Regions from separate parts of the Gordonia sihwensis genome, predicted to be linked through region 2. Evidence: predicted binding sites of a transcription regulator. Region 2 holds the regulator's gene; the other holds the start of a gene.
The links. The regulator LexA, encoded in region 2, represses DNA repair genes until DNA is damaged. The targets are predictions, from matches to a motif close to CGAACANNTGTTCG.
Positions count from the first base shown of each region.

Region 1: a site for LexA is predicted at 3,234-3,247, ahead of P5P27_RS07155 (HNH endonuclease signature motif containing protein). Genes of this name have one in related genera too.

Region 1 is NZ_CP121248.1:1,477,494-1,485,329, forward strand. Features, by position in the region: gene P5P27_RS07135 (thiolase family protein) at 1-475, shown strand, start outside; gene P5P27_RS07140 (crotonase/enoyl-CoA hydratase family protein) at 472-1,275, shown strand; gene P5P27_RS07145 (FAD-dependent monooxygenase) at 1,296-2,441, shown strand; gene P5P27_RS07150 (hypothetical protein) at 2,466-2,981, opposite strand; gene P5P27_RS07155 (HNH endonuclease signature motif containing protein) at 3,272-4,771, shown strand; tRNA gene P5P27_RS07160 (tRNA-Arg) at 4,881-4,954, opposite strand; gene P5P27_RS07165 (bifunctional copper resistance protein CopD/cytochrome c oxidase assembly protein) at 5,015-7,108, shown strand; gene P5P27_RS07170 (TIGR02611 family protein) at 7,139-7,540, opposite strand.
Region 2 is NZ_CP121248.1:1,677,145-1,684,980, forward strand. Features, by position in the region: gene P5P27_RS08110 (DeoR/GlpR family DNA-binding transcription regulator) at 1-353, opposite strand, end outside; gene P5P27_RS08115 (putative PEP-binding protein) at 493-2,211, shown strand; gene lexA (transcriptional repressor LexA) at 2,238-2,897, opposite strand; gene P5P27_RS08125 (LysM peptidoglycan-binding domain-containing protein) at 3,081-3,671, shown strand; gene nrdR (transcriptional regulator NrdR) at 3,694-4,143, shown strand; gene hrpA (ATP-dependent RNA helicase HrpA) at 4,197-7,836, opposite strand, start outside.

The sequences.
Region 1 (7,836 bases), 200 kb from region 2:
CGACCCCGAAGGCGTCATCACCGCGGGCAACGCCTCGCAGATCTCCGACGGTGCCGGCGCCCTGCTGGTGACGACCAGCGAGATCGCCGCGGCCAACGGCTGGCGACCGATGGCGCGGGTGCACACCGCGACCCTCGCCGGCGACGACCCGGTCATCATGCTCACCGGACCGATCGCCGCCACCGCCAAGGCGCTGGACCGCTCGGGACTGGCGGTGTCCGACATCGGCGCCTATGAGGTGAACGAGGCCTTCGCGCCGGTCCCGATGGCCTGGCAGGCCGAGATCGGTGCCTCCGACGACGTCCTCAATCCAGTCGGCGGTGCCATCTCGGTGGGCCACCCGCTCGGCGGGTCGGGCGCGATCCTGATGACCCGGCTCGTCCACCACATGCGCGACAACGGGATCCAGTACGGTCTGCAGACCATGTGCGAAGCTGGAGGTATGGCGAACGCAACGATTCTGGAACTTCTGTGAGCGGCGACGTGCTGCTGGTCGAGCGCGACGGCGACGTCGTGACCTGGACCGTCAATCGACCCGAGACTCGCAATGCCATCTCCGAGGACGATGCCATCGACGCACTCGTCGACGCCGCGACGGCGGTGAACCGGGACCAGTCGGTCCGGGCGGTGATCCTCACCGGCGCCGGTTCGGCCTTCTCGGCCGGCGGCAACGTCAAAGACATGGCGGCCGCGGCGGGTCTGTTCGGCGGGGCTCCGCACCAGCAGCGCGTCGGTTATCGCGAGGGCATCCAGCGGATACCGCGCGCGATGTACGCGCTCGAGGTGCCGGTGATCGCGGCCGTCAACGGCCCCGCGGTGGGCGCCGGGTGCGATCTGGCGCTGATGTGCGACATCCGGATCGCCTCGAACACGGCCTTCTTCGCCGAGAGCTTCGTGAAGCTCGGGCTGATCCCCGGCGACGGCGGCGCGTGGCTGCTGCCCCGGGCGATCGGGCCGGCGCGGGCCGCAGAAATGGCACTGACCGGCGATCGCGTCGACGCCGCGACGGCGCTCAAGTGGGGCATCGTCTCGCGCGTCGTCGAACCGGCCGATCTGTTGCCGACCGCTCGTGAGATCGCGTCGCGGATCGCCGCGAACCCACCGGTGGCGGTGCGCATGACCAAGAAGCTCCTGCGGGAGTCCTCGCAGCAGACCCTCGACCAGCTGCTCGAGCTCTCGGCGACCATGCAGGCGGTGGCGCACCACACCGAGGACCATCGGGAGGCCGTCGCCGCGTTCCTCGAGAAGCGGCCCGGACGGTTTACCGGGGCGTAGTCGCCGTGCGGGTGGTCGTCGTGGGTGCGGGCATCGCCGGGTTGACCGCTGCCGCGGCCCTGGTCCGCGACGGCCATGACGTGGTCGTTCTCGAATCTCGACGGCAGTCGACCGGCGGCGCGGGCATCAGTCTCTGGCCGAACGCGCTGGCAGCACTGGACTGGATCGGCCTCGGCGACGCGGTCCGGTCGCAGTCGGCACGCGTGGGCGGCGGAGCACTGAGGTGGCGAGACGGAACGTGGATCCGGAAGCCTCCGCCGGGCGCGCTCGCCGCGGCGGCCGGCGAGGAACTCGCCGTCATTCTGCGGGGAACGCTGCACGAGGTGCTCGCCAGTGCGCTGCCCACCGACTCGGTGCGCACCGGTGTCGCCGTGCAGACCGTGCGCACCGTGGGCCGCGAGGCAGTCGTGACCCTGGCCGGCGGTGCTCAGATGCGAGCCGATCTCGTCGTCGGCGCGGACGGAACGCATTCCCGTATCGCCCGCGGTTTCAACGACCGTCTGTCGAGCAGGTACGCCGGGTACACCGCGTGGCGTGGCGTGGCCGACATCTCGATCGACCCCGATCTCGCAGGCGAGATGATCGGCCCGCGGTCGCAGTTCGGCGCGGTGCCGCTTCCGGCCGGGCGGACGTACTGGTTCGCCACGGCACAGGCCCCGGAGGCCGCGGTCTTCGACGACGAGCGCGCCGAGGTCGCTCGCGTCGGCAGAGGCTGGCCGGAGCCGGTCGACGCGGTGATCGCAGCGACGCCGTCTTCGGCGCTGATGCGACACGACCTGTACGACCGGCCCGTCGCACGCCGGTGGCACGACGGTCGTGCGGTGATCATCGGCGACGCTGCTCACCCGATGCGTCCGCATCTGGGGCAGGGCGGATGTCAGGCGATCGAAGACTCCGTCGTACTGGCGGCCGCTCTCCGCACGAGTGCGGGTCCGGAGGATGCACTGCAGCTCTTCCATGACGTGAGGCGTCGCCGAGTGCGGCGGGTGGTCCGTGAATCACAGATGATCGGCCGCATTGTGAATGCGCCGCAAACCCTGTTCTGGGGCCGCGTCATTCGGGTAAGTCGAATTCTTCCGGATCGCATCCTCCTGCGCCATTTGTGCGATATCGCGGGCCGTGACGCATTCACGAGGCAATTGGCGCCAGTGCGTTCTGCTCGATGACTCGACGGCCGCCTGAACTCCGCCTCACCCGATCATGACGTCGCCGTGGAACATGTTCGGAGTCGCGCCCGGCGCGCAACCGTGGAACGACGAGGTCGCCATCGGACCCATCACCCCGACTTCGTTCATCATCCCGCTGCCCTTGCGGACGGAGATCTTCACCGCGTACGCGCCGCTGAGCTGGGCGGGGACGATGTTGGGGGAGGTCTCGGTGATCGGGTAGACGAGCGAGGCGGTGTCGCCGTGTGTCCAGATGCACGTCACCGGGCCCTTCACCTGGAACGGAGTCTTGTGCATACCGTCCATGATCGTCGCGACGTAGGTCCCGTGGGTCTTGCCGTCCATGTCGCGTGCACCTTGCGCCTCGATGTTCAGCAGGTGGACGCCGGGGGCGATCATCAAGTCGCCGTCGATCGCGAGTTTCGCCGGATCGGTCATGTGCGGTGCGGCAGCGGCCATGCCGGGCGCCGCGGCGGCGCCGAGCAGGGAGAGGGCGCCGATTCCGGCCACCGTCGCCGTCCGAACGATTCGATTGTTCATGTCGGTATCTCCTTTGACTGCATGCATCTGACGACGAATACGACGCTACGCCGAAGTCGTCGTTGTGAGAACAGCTGAATGCTGTCGCAAACGAAAGGAAGTCACCGAATTTCGCGGTGGCACCGGATTCGTCGGAAATGCGCGTGAATCTCGGGTGTGAGTGACTGTTCTCGAGCGGAGGGGCGAGCGTCGACGAGAGTCTAAGAATATCGAATTACACTATTGCCATATGAGATTCAATCACATAATATGGGTACATACGTTCGATATGTGTTGCAGGGGAGGCGGACATGACGAACCCGAGCATCGACGCTGCGGGGGTGGGTGGCGTCGACACGTCTGACGCTGCCGCACAGGATCTCGCCGACATCACCGCGGTCGCGGAGATCGCCCGTCAGGAGTCCCACCTTGCGTGGTTGCGGCTCGGGCACCTGTATGCGATGCAGCGGCGTCGTGCCGCGGGCTCGGCCGGTGACGTCGAGTCCGCACGACTGCTGGCCGATGCCACCGCCATCGTGGGCGCTGAGGCCGCTATCGTGCAGGCGGTCTCGAAGGACACCGGTATCCGACAGGTCACCCTCGCCGTCGAAGCCTCCGAACGTCTGCCGCAGACCGCACGCCTGCTCCGCGACGGAGTCATCAGCGCACGTGCATTCGGCGCCATCGTCCTGCAGTGCGGCGCGGTCACCGACGCCGCGCTGATGGCAGCCATCGACGCCGAGATCGCTCAGGACCTCCGCGGGCACGGCGCTGTGTCGATGAGTGTGGCCGAGCAGACCGCGCGCCGGTTCGTCGCCGAGTACGACGCCGACGGGGTGCGCGACAAACGCCGCGCCAACACGCCCGGCGTCACCATCGCCCACGACGTCGACCAGTCCGCCCTCACCGTCGCCACCCGCGCGGAGGACGTGACTCTGATGGACAAGGCCACCAGGGCGCGCGCCGCCCGGGTGTGCGAGGCGGACTCCCGCACCGTCGGCCAGCGGCGCGCCGATGTGGTCGTCGCCGCCGTACTCGGCACCCGGTTCGGCTGCGACTGCGGCCGCGATGACTGCCCGGCACGTGCGGCCGAGGAAGAGGTCCGGGCGCAGTTCGCCAAGATCGTCGTGCACGTCGTCGTCGACGCGTCCACATTGTCCGGCGGCGGGGACAAGGCCGCCTATCTCGACGGTTTCGGCGTGATCGACGCACATCACGCGAGGGAGATCGCCGCTCGCGCGGATGCGACGGTGCGGCCGCTCGACATCGCAGGCTTGGCCGAGCAGACCGCGCAGGCAGGCAACCCGTACCGCCCGACCGCTGCCTGCGACGCCGCCGTCCGCGCCGTGCACGGCACCTGCTCGGTGCCCGGCTGCAACCGGTCAGCGTGGGCGTGCGATCTCGATCATGTCTGCGAGTACAACCATGCCCAGCCGGCAGCTGGCGGGCAGACCTGCCCGTGCAACTTGAATCCGAAGTGTCGTTTCCATCATCTGATCAAGACCTACGCCGACGGCTGGCTGGATGATCAAGTCGTCGATGCGAATGGCGTGATCTGGACCGAGACCACCACGCCGTCGGGCTACACCGTCCGGGCCCGCGCCAGGAACCACTGGCTCCTGCCCGACCTCGGTTCGGTGCCGTGCCTGCACGGCGCACCCGTCGCGCCCGGATTCGTCGACACGACGACGCAGCCGGGACGGTCACGGACCCGTACTCAGGCCAAACACGCGTACCGAATGCGGCTCCGGTCGCAGCGCCGCTGCGGTGAGAGTCCTGTCCTCGACAGTCCGGGCGAACCGCCCTTCTGAGTCGGTCCCGGACTCACCGTCGCCACCGGTGAGATTCCGGCCACGTCCCTCTCGTCGGGACGAGGCTCCACCTCGTCGTGCGGCGAACCAGCGTCTCTGCAGGTCAAAGCGCCCCCAGCAGGACTCGAACCTGCGACCTAGAGATTAGAAGGCTCTTGCTCTATCCATCTGAGCTATGGAGGCTTGCCGGCCCTCGACAGGTGCCGGCGAAGGACTACTATATCCCGTCCTACAGTGGACACCATGACAGTGACGTCCGCCGGGCCGGCGGAGCAACCAGTGCGCGATCGGCTGACCGACCCGTCGGGGGTGCGGTCGGTCCTCATCGCGCTGCTGGCAGTCGTCGGATCGATCGCCGCGGTCATCGTGACCGCGGCGTCGGCGGCGACGGCGTTGCAACTGACCGGTGTGCCCGATCCGGGGTGGCTCACCACCTACGGGATGCCGGTGATGACGGTGATCGGCCAGCTCAGCGCCGCCATCGGTCTCGGCTGCGTGGTGTTCGCCGCCTTCTTCGTGCCCTCGCAGGACAACGGGGCGCTCGACGTCGGCGGCTTCCGCGCCATGCGCTGGGCGGCCACGTCGATGACTGTCTGGGCGGTGTGCGCCTTGGCGATGATCCCGCTGTCGATCTCCGACGTCAGTGGCTCACCGCTCTCCGAGACCCTCGTCCCGAAGAACCTGATGACCGCCTACGGGGTGGTCGCCGACGGCCGCTACTGGCTGTGGACCGCGATCTTCGCCGTGCTTGCGGCGGTGGTGGCGCGGGTGGCGATGCGCTGGGGATGGACGTTCCTCGCGATGGCGCTGGCGCTGCTGTCGCTCATGCCGTCGGCGCTGCTGGGGCATTCGTCGGCCGGCGGTGCGCACGATCTCGCGACCAACAGCTTGATCCTGCACATCGTGGCGGCCGCCCTATGGATGGGTGGGCTGATGGCCGTCCTGGCGTATGCGTTCGGTGACGGCCGGTGGCGGACGCTCGCCGTGGCCCGTTACTCGCGGGTGGCGTTCTGGTGTCTGCTGGTGGTGGCGCTCAGCGGCATCATCAACGCGCTGGTCCGCATGTCCCTGGGGGATCTGCTCACGACCACCTACGGTCTGGTGGCCGTCGGAAAGTTCGTCGCGGTGGTCCTCGCCGGACTACTCGGCGGCCTGCACCGCAAGGTCACGATCGACGAACTCGCAGCCACCGACGAGCCGCGCAAGTCGCTGTTCGTGCGGTTCGCCGTCGTCGAACTGGTGGTGTTCGCGGTCGCCTTCGGCCTCGGCGCCGGGCTGTCGCGCACGCCGCCGCCGGTGTTGGGGACGGCGAACGTCTCGCCGATGGAGTTGAAGATCGGATACGACCTCGACGGTCCGCCGACCTTCACGAAACTGTTCGTCGACTGGCGCTTCGACCTCATCTTCGGCACCTTCGCGATCGTCGCGGCCATCGTCTACCTGCGGGGCGTGTACCGGCTGCACAAACGCGGAGACAAGTGGCCGGTGGGCCGGACGGTGTCGTGGCTGCTCGGCTGCGCGGCGCTGTTGATCGCGACCTCATCGGGTTTCGGCCGGTACGCGCCGGCGATGTTCAGCATCCACATGATGAGCCACATGATGCTGTCGATGCTGGTCCCCGTACTGCTGGTCCTCGGCGGCCCGGTGACGTTGGCGCTGCGCGCGATCCCGCCCGCCGGACGCGGCAACCCGCCCGGGCCGCGTGAATGGATCCTCACCGCGATCCACAGCCCGTACTCGCGCTTCATCACCAATCCGTTCATCGTGGTCACACTCTTCGTCGGCAGCTTCTACGTGCTGTATCTGGGCGGACTGTTCGACGCGGTGGTCGAGAACCACTCCGCGCACCTGCTGATGAATCTGCACTTCCTGGTCAGCGGGTATCTGTTCTACTGGCTCGTGATCGGGATCGATCCCGCACCGCGGCAGATCAGTCCGGTGGCCAAGCTCGGCGTCGTGTGGGGATCGCTGCCGTTCCACGCCTTCTTCGGCGTCGCGCTGATGATGACCGGCTCGATCATCGCTGAAACCTACTACCGCTCGCTGCAGCACCCGTGGAATTTCGACATGGCGGCCGATCAGCGGATGGGCGGTGGCATCGCATGGGCGACCGGTGAGTTCCCGCTGGTGGTGGTGATGCTGGCACTGCTGATCCAGTGGCACCGGCAGGACGATCGCGCGGCCCGCAGGTTCGACCGCAAGGAGGAGCGGGACGACGACGCCGAGTTGGAGAGCTACAACCAGATGCTGCGGCGGATGAACGCCCCGGCACCCGTGTCCGCCGAGGCCGAGACGGGAGCCGAGGATCTCGCAGCGCAGGGCGACGGCGAGAGATAACCGCCGCGGCCGGGCCCGCCCGGCGGGCGGCTATGCGATCGCGAGTTGGAGTTGGCCGAGCTGAAGCGCACGCTGATGCTCGATCCAGCTGCGGAAATACACCAGGCCCGAGTGGTAGTCGAGGTGTCCGGCGGTCCACGTGCGCGCGGCGTGTGCCACGTCGGCGGTCATCTCGCCCGCCTTGTGGAGCAGTCTGCGCATGAACGAGGTCACGCGGTGCGCCCATTCGAACTCGGTGGACAGGACGCCGAGGCCGAGGAAGAAGGTCACCCAGCCGGGGCCCGGGATCGGCAAGGGGATCATCACCAGGCCGGCGAGCACCAGAAGTGTGCCGACGAAGCCGACGCCGATGCGGTAGAAGCGGTTGAGGACCGGTTGCTGACGGATCGCATAGCGTCGTCGCCGGTGCCAGATCTTCAACCGGAGTCGCATCGTGGACAGATCCCCTCGTCGTCGTAGCGGTTACCCACAGGTAACGGGTGGCCCCGCAGGGCGGTTCCCAGTGTGACACACCACACTGTGGATCGTCAGGTGCGCAGCCGTGTGTCACGTATTCGACCCACGGCCCGGGGCACGCATCGCCGCGGCGGCCGGGTACCGCGGCCGTCCGGAATCGGCCCGCGCCGGGACCGATAGGATGGACCACAGAACCATGCGCCGGCGCAGAGGCGTTCGGCCAGCATGTCCGAAGAGCAGTCATTTTCAGAGCAATCATTTCGTCGCAGCGA
Region 2 (7,836 bases):
GCGTCGGCGGGGATGGACAGAGCCAACTGCAGAGTGGTGGTCCCGGCGTCGATCACGATGGAACCGCCGTCGGCGGGCAGGAATGCCAGCGCAGCGGCACCGATGGCGCTCTTCTCGCCTCGGTGGGTCTCCTCCCGAACCACCAGATCAGGTTCGTCGACCACTGCGGCGACGTCGAGGCGTACGGCTCCGCCGTGGACGCGCACCAGATGGCCGCTGCGAGCGAGAATAGCCAGGTCGCGGCGCACGGTCTCGCCGGTCACGGAGAAGCGCGCGGCGAGATCGGCTACGGAGACGCGGCCGCGCAGGCGGACCTCGTTCGCGATCGCCGACTGGCGTTCCTCCGCGTACATCTGCTCTCCCGACTGTCCGATCTCATGCAACGATGGGGATCGTGCAAAGATGTGGATCTGTGTTGATTTGGTTGGTTACACATCTTTGTTTACATGGGTACGTGTTGACACGTCAAGGACTTTCTGTAATCTTTCTCACATGACCGAGGTGACTTCTCCCGTGCCTGCCGAGAACCCGTTCCGCGCCGACGTCATCGTCTCCGGTACTCCGGTGGTCGGTGGCCTCGCGTACGGACCGATCATCAGACCCGCACCGCGACCCGGCTTCGACGCCATCGACGACTCTCCCGTTCCGGAGGAGCTCCGCGACGCAGAGATGGAGCGTTTCACCGCCGCCGCCGGAGTGGTGGCCGACCGGCTGGCCGACCGGGCCTCCCACAGCACCGGCGTCGCGGCCGAGGTCCTGACTGCCACGGCCGGTCTCGCGCGCGATCGCGGGTGGGCGACGGCCGCGGGCAAGTCGATTGCGCAGGGCGTTCGAGCGCCGCTCGCCGCGATCGCGGCCACCGAGCAGTTCGTGGAGATGTTCACCAAGCTCGGCGGCCTCATGGCTGAACGGGTCACCGATCTGTTGGACGTCCGAGACCGCGTCGTCGCCGAACTCCTCGGGCTCTCGGAGCCGGGCATCCCCGTGCCGGACGTACCGTCGATTCTGCTCGCCGACGACCTCGCGCCCGCCGACACCGCGGGTCTGGACCCGGCACGCGTCATCGGGCTGGGCATGCGGCTCGGCGGCCCCAGCAGCCACACGGCGATCATTGCTCGCCAACTCGGTATTCCGTGCGTGGTCGCCGCCGCTGAACTCGATGAGATCCCCTCCGGAGCCATGGGCTACGTGGACGGGGACGCGGGAACGGTGGGGGCCGCCCCGGACGCCGGACTCATCTCGGACGCCGTGACGGCCGCGGCGACGCGGGCGGCCGAGACGGCGGCCTGGCGCGGGCCGGGCCGCACGGCGGACGGGCACGCGGTCGCGATCCTGGCCAACGTGGCCGACGGCGTGTCCGCTCGGTCGGCGGCGCAGGCGCCGGTGGAGGGCGTCGGACTGTTCCGAACCGAACTGGCCTTCCTGGACCGCGCGGCCGAGCCCACCGTCGCCCAGCAGGTAGAGCTCTACCGGGAGGTGATCGACGCCTTTCCCGGGCGCAAGGTGGTGATCCGCACCCTCGACGCGGGCTCGGACAAGCCACTGAAGTTCGTCGCCCACTCCGACGAGCCGAATCCGGCGATGGGAGTCCGCGGCAACCGCATCGTGCAGACGTATCCGGACATCCGCAACAACCAGCTCGATGCGCTGGCGGAGGCGGCGCGCGACGACGGCCGTGCGACGCCGTGGGTGATGGCACCGATGATCGCCACGGTCGACGAGGCGCGCGAATTCGCCGCGCGGGTTCGGGAACGCGGTCTGGTGCCGGGGGTGATGATCGAGGTGCCGTCGGCGGCGATCCTCGCCGACGCGATCCTCGCCGAAGTGGACTTCGTCTCGATCGGCACCAACGACCTGACCCAGTACACGATGGCGGCGGACCGGATGTCGCCGGAGCTGGCGGCGCTCACCGACCCGTGGCAGCCGGCGGTACTCGCGCTGATACAGCGGGTCGGGGACGCCGGTCGGGACCAGGGCAAGCCCGTGGGCGTATGCGGCGAGGCGGCTGCCGATCCGTTGCTGGCATGTGTGCTGGTCGGGATGGGTGTGACGTCGTTGTCGTCCGCGCCTGCGGCGTCGGCCGCGGTGGGACTGAAGCTGGGTACCGTCACCATGGATCAGTGCCGCGATGCGGCGTCCGCCGCGATCGCCGCGACGAGTCCGTCACAGGCGCGCGAGGCGGTTCGCGCGGTTCTGGCCGGCGAGGTGTGATGTCCCGCTGAGGCCGGCCGGGCGCCTCAGATACGGCGCATCACCGTGACGACCTTGCCGAGGATGGCGGCGTCGTCGCCGGGGATGGGCTCGAAATGCTCGTTGTGCGGCATGAGCCAGACGTGACCGTCGGTGCGCTTGAAGGTCTTCACGGTGGCTTCGCCGTCGATCATCGCGGCGACGATGTCACCGTTCTCCGCCACGTTCTGCTGGCGCACGACCACCCAGTCGCCGTCGCAGATCGCCGCGTCGATCATCGATTCGCCGACCACGCGAAGCATGAACAGGGAACCGTCGCCGACCAGTTCGCGCGGCATCGGGAAGACCTCCTCCACGGCCTGTTCGGCGAGAATCGGTCCGCCGGCGGCGATCCGGCCGAGCACCGGAACGAAGGTCGGCGTGGGGAGTGACTCTCCGTCGGCCTCGGCACCGCCCGAGGGCGGTGTCCGCTGATCGTCCCGAACGTTCACCGCACGCGGACGGTGCGGATCGCGCTTGAGAAGGCCGCGGCGCTCGAGCGTGCGGAGCTGATGGGCCACCGACGACGTGGAGGTGAGTCCGACGGCCTCGCCGATCTCACGGATGCTCGGCGGGTAGCCGCGCTCGCGGACCGACTGACGGATGACCTCGAGCACCTCGCGCTGACGCTGGGTCAATGAGGCCTCGAGCGTCGCGGTGGAGAGCATCGGATCGGGCGTGTCGGTCACGGTCGGGCCTTTCGTCAGCTGTGTTCGATCGATGGTCCAAAGGCTAGTTGAGTAGGTCACAAAACTCAAACAATTGTTCGACGCGTGTCGGCGTTTGTCGGACCCCTCGTGTTAACTATCGAACAAGAGTGCTTCGAACACGCGATCGATTGGAGACGAGTCATGAGCACGAGGACGGCACCCGCCCCGACCGGACGCGCCACCGCTGTGCGCTCCACCGCTGCGCACTCCACCGCTGCGCACTCCACTGCTGCGCACTCCACCGCGTCGGCGATGACCTGCGACATCCCGCTGGTCCGTGGCTCGCTGGTCCGTGATCGGGGAGTACGCGGAGCGGGGCGAGGCGACTCGAGCGGAACGTGCTTCCCGACCGGCCGCCCCGAGCGGCGTCGCCCGGTCGCGGACCGGCGAGTGATGTTCGATGCGCCGCCGGCCGGCCGGACCGCGCTGTCGCCCGCGGTGTACCGCAGGCGCCGGTGGGCCGGGGCCGCGGTGGTCGGCGGCACCCTCGCCGGCATGGTGTGGCTGCTCGCCCTCGTCGGAGCGGGCTACCAGGATGCGGCGACGCCGGAGTCGCCGGCGGCGACGCACGTGGTGTACGTCCGGTCGGGGGAGTCGCTCACCGCGCTCGCTGAGCGGATCGCTCCGGAGTTGCCGTCCGCCGGCGTCATCGCCCAGCTGCGCGACCTGAACGGCCTCGAGACATCGGGACTGCATGTCGGACAAGCGCTTATCGCCCCGCAGTACGGCTGAGGCGGGCGGGTATTGTCATGGCATGCGCTGCCCGTTCTGCAAGAACGACGACACCCGTGTCGTCGACTCCCGAGTCGCCGACGACGGCCAGGTGATCCGTCGCCGCAGGTCGTGCAATGAATGCGGGCGGCGGTTCAGCACGGTCGAGACGGCTGTGCTGTCCGTGGTGAAGCGCAACGGCATCTCCGAGCCCTTCAGTCGCGAGAAGGTGATGCAGGGCGTGCGCCGCGCCTGCCAGGGCCGTCAGGTGGACGAGGACGCACTGGCGAAGCTAGCGGTGCAGGTGGAGGACACCGTGCGCTCGTCGGGTTCGGCCGAGATACCGAGCAATGAGGTCGGTCTCGCGATCCTCGGTCCGCTGCGCGACCTCGACGAGGTGGCCTATCTGCGGTTCGCCTCGGTCTACCGGTCGTTCGAGTCGGCCGACGACTTCCAGCGCGAGATCGATTCGCTGCGCCGCGACCGTCACTGACACTCACGGCACCGGCGCCGCCGGTCCGAGCAGTCAGCCACCGCCCCGAGCAGTCAGCTGAACTTGTCGATCGCCTTGATTATCCGCTGCTCGGAGACTGGACCGTTGGTGCCGAGCTGCTGAGCGAACAGGCTCACGCGGAGTTCCTCCAGGCGCCACTGCACCAACTCGTTCAGCGCCTCGTGGCGTGCGGCCGGAAGCTGGGCGAGGCGCCTATTCCAGACTGCCACCACCCTGTCGATGGCGCCCATCGCCTCGTTGTCCCGGCCGGCGGCGGTGTTGAGGGACTCGAGGCGCAGCCGTGCGGCGGTGAGATAGCGCGGCAGCGAGCGCAGATGCTCCAATGCCGTCGCGCCGACGAAGCCGTCGAAGATCAGATCGTTGACCTGATCGGAGACGTCGTCGGCGGCGAGAGTCCCGGACCGGGCGTCGACGGCCCGGCGCACCGGGGAGTATTCGGCGAGCGCCGCGACGGCGGCGTCGAAGTACTCGGGTGCGCGCGACCGGATCACCGGCCCCAGCCGCGCCGAGAGCGCGCCGAAGTCACCGGGACTGCGCAGCGCGGCCAACTCCGGCTCCCGTGCCAGGGTGTCGGTGACCGCCCGTGCCGTGCAGTCGGCCAGCAACGCGTCCACGTCCGGATACGGGCTCTGGCTCAGCGCGAGCTTGGCCGGCGGCGGCAGAGTCGACGCCAGCTTGCGGCTGGGCGGCGCGATCGCGAGGCGCAGGAGTTCTCCGGCGGCGGCGGCGATGCCGGCGTCGCGCTCGGTGGAGGTGGCGGCCTTCGCGATGCGTACGCCCTGTCCCGGCACGGTCGCGAGCGTGGGATAGCGGGTGATCGTCTGTCCCGCAACGGTCGCCGTCTCGGAGTCGGCGAGGGTGCCCAGACCGTCGGCGGTCCATTCGCGGTGCAGGGGCGCACGGCGGTCGCGGTCGGCGTCGGCAGACAGGTCGGTGCGAAGCGCGGCGAGCCGGTCGCCGCGGGCGATGATCGCGCCGTCTGTGCCGGTGACTGCGAAGTGCATCCGCAGATGCGGGGGGAGTGCCGACGGATTGAAATCGCGCGGAGCCAGGGTGACCCCGCTGATCGACGACAGCTCGCGAGCCAGGCCGGTGAGCAGTGGCTCGCTGCGCACCGAGAGTCGGCTGAGAGCGAGTTCGGCGTACCGGGACGCCGGGGACATGGACTTGCGCAGACCCTTGGGCAACGACTTGATCAGCTGCGTCGCGAGTTCGGCGCGCATCCCGGGTACGAGCCAGTCGAATCCGGTGTCTCGCACATGTGCCAGGAGCGGCTCGGGGATGATCGCGGTCACGCCGTCATCGGGTGCGCCGGGCTCGAAGTGGTAGCGGAGCTCCAGGCGGGTCTCGCCCTGCTGCCAGGCGGCCGGATAGTCGGCGGCCGTGGGGACGTCGTCTCCGAGCAAGTCCTCGGGCCGGAGGTTGAGCAGCGCCGGATCGGTGCGGCCCGCCTTCTTCCACCACGAGTCGAAATGCCGTGTCGACACCACGGTGGACGGTATGCGCGCCGCGTAGAACTCGAAGAGCTCGTCGTCGGAGATGCGCAGGTCCCTACGCCGCGCGCGATGTTCGGTCTCGGACGCGTCGCGGAGCAACTCGGCGTTGTGGGCGAAGAACGCATGACGGTTACGCCAGCGTCCGGCGACCAGTGCCTCCTGGATGAAGATCTCGCGCGAGGTCTTCGGGTCGATCGACCCGTAGTTCACGCGGCGCTGTGCCACCAGGGGAACTCCGTACAGGCTGACCTTCTCGTACGCCATCACCGCGCCGCGGCGGGTGGACCAGTGCGGCTCGGAGTAGGTGCGCGTCACCAGGTCGCCGGCCAACTCCTCGACCCAGGCCGGATCGATCGAGGCCACGGTGTGTGCGAACAGGCGCGAGGTCTCGACGAGTTCGGCGGCCACGACGAAGGCGGGCGGTTTGTTCGCGAGGAAGGATCCGGGGAAGATCGCGAACTTCGTGCCTCGGGTGCCCAGATAGTCGCGTGAGTCGCCTTGCCGCGCACCGATGTTGGTCAGCAGGCCGGAGAGCACGCTGCGATGAACGGCTGCCGGGTCCACCTCGGTGTCCGGGATCTGCCACTTGAGGTCGCTGACGGTGCGCCGCAGCTGCCGGTTCAGATCGATCCATTCGCGGATCCGCAGGAAGTGCAGGAACTCTCGCTCGCACATCTTGCGGAACTGGCTGCTTGAGAGTTCCGCGCGCCTGGCCGTCAGATACTCCCAGAGCTTGAGGTGCCCGAGGAACTCCGACCCAGGCACCGCGTGCCGGCGATGGGCGGCGGTGGCGGCCTCCCGCTTGTCGCTGGGGAACTCCCGAACGTCGGGCAGGGCCAGCGCCGCAGTGATGACGAGCAGGTGATCGAGGCAGCCGTTGTCGTGTCCGGCAACCAGCATCCGGCCCAACCTCGGGTCGACGGGCAGCCGCGCGAGCTGCTTGCCGATCTTGGTCAGCCGCGCGGACGCGGAATCGGTGCCGGTGACCGCTCCCAGTTCGGACAGCTGTGCCATGCCGTCGCGGACCGCTCGCGGGTCGGGCGCCTGCACGAACGGGAAATCGTTGATGTCGCCCAGCCGCAGCGACAGCATCGACAGGATGACGGCGGCGAGATTGCTCCGCAGGATCTCCGGGTCGGTGTACTCCGGACGAGCGTCGAAATCGTCCTCCGAGTACAGGCGGATGCAGATGCCCGGCGCCACCCGGCCGCAGCGACCCGCGCGCTGACGGGCGCTGGCCTGTGAGACCCGTTCCACGGGAAGACGAGTCACCTTGGTGCGGGTCGAATAGCGGGAGATGCGCGCCGTACCCGCATCGATCACGTACCGGATGCCGGGAACGGTCAATGACGTCTCGGCGACATTCGTGGCCAGCACGATCCGCCGACCGTTGGACGGGGCGAACACCCGTTGCTGCTCACCGACCGACAGCCGGGCGAACAGCGGAACGATCTCGGCCTCGCTGCGTCGGCGGAGGGCATCGGCCGTGTCCCGGATGTCGCGCTCGGTCGGCAGGAACACCAGGATGTCGCCCGGGGCGTGCGACCACAGCTCGCCGACCGCCGCGTCGATCGCCGCGATCTGATCGAGGTCGTCATGGTCGGAGTCGTCGCTCTCGCGCGGCCGATACCGGATCTCGACCGGGTACGTCCGCCCCGAGACCTCCAAGATCGGCACCGTGTCCGCGGTGGTGGCGAAATGCCGGGCGAAGCGGTCGGGCTCGATGGTCGCCGAGGTGATGATGAGCTTGAGATCCGGTCTGGTCGGCAGCAACTGCTTGAGATAGCCGAGCAGGAAGTCGATGTTGAGGCTGCGCTCGTGCGCCTCGTCGATGATGATCGTGTCGTAACCGGACAGCCGCGGATCCCGGCCGATCTCGCGCAGCAGGATGCCGTCGGTCATCACCTTGATGCGGGTGTCTTTGCCGACCTTGTCGGAGAAGCGCACCTGATACCCGACGGTCCCGCCGATCTCGGTGCCCAACTCGTCGGCGATCCGCCGGGCCACCGACGTCGCCGCGATCCGCCGAGGCTGCGTATGACCGATCGAGGTGCGGCCGAGTTCGAGGCAGATCTTCGGCAACTGGGTCGTCTTGCCCGAACCGGTCTCGCCCGCGATCACGACCACCTGGTGTGCGGAGACCGCCTCGGCGATCTCGTCGCGGCAGGCGCTGACC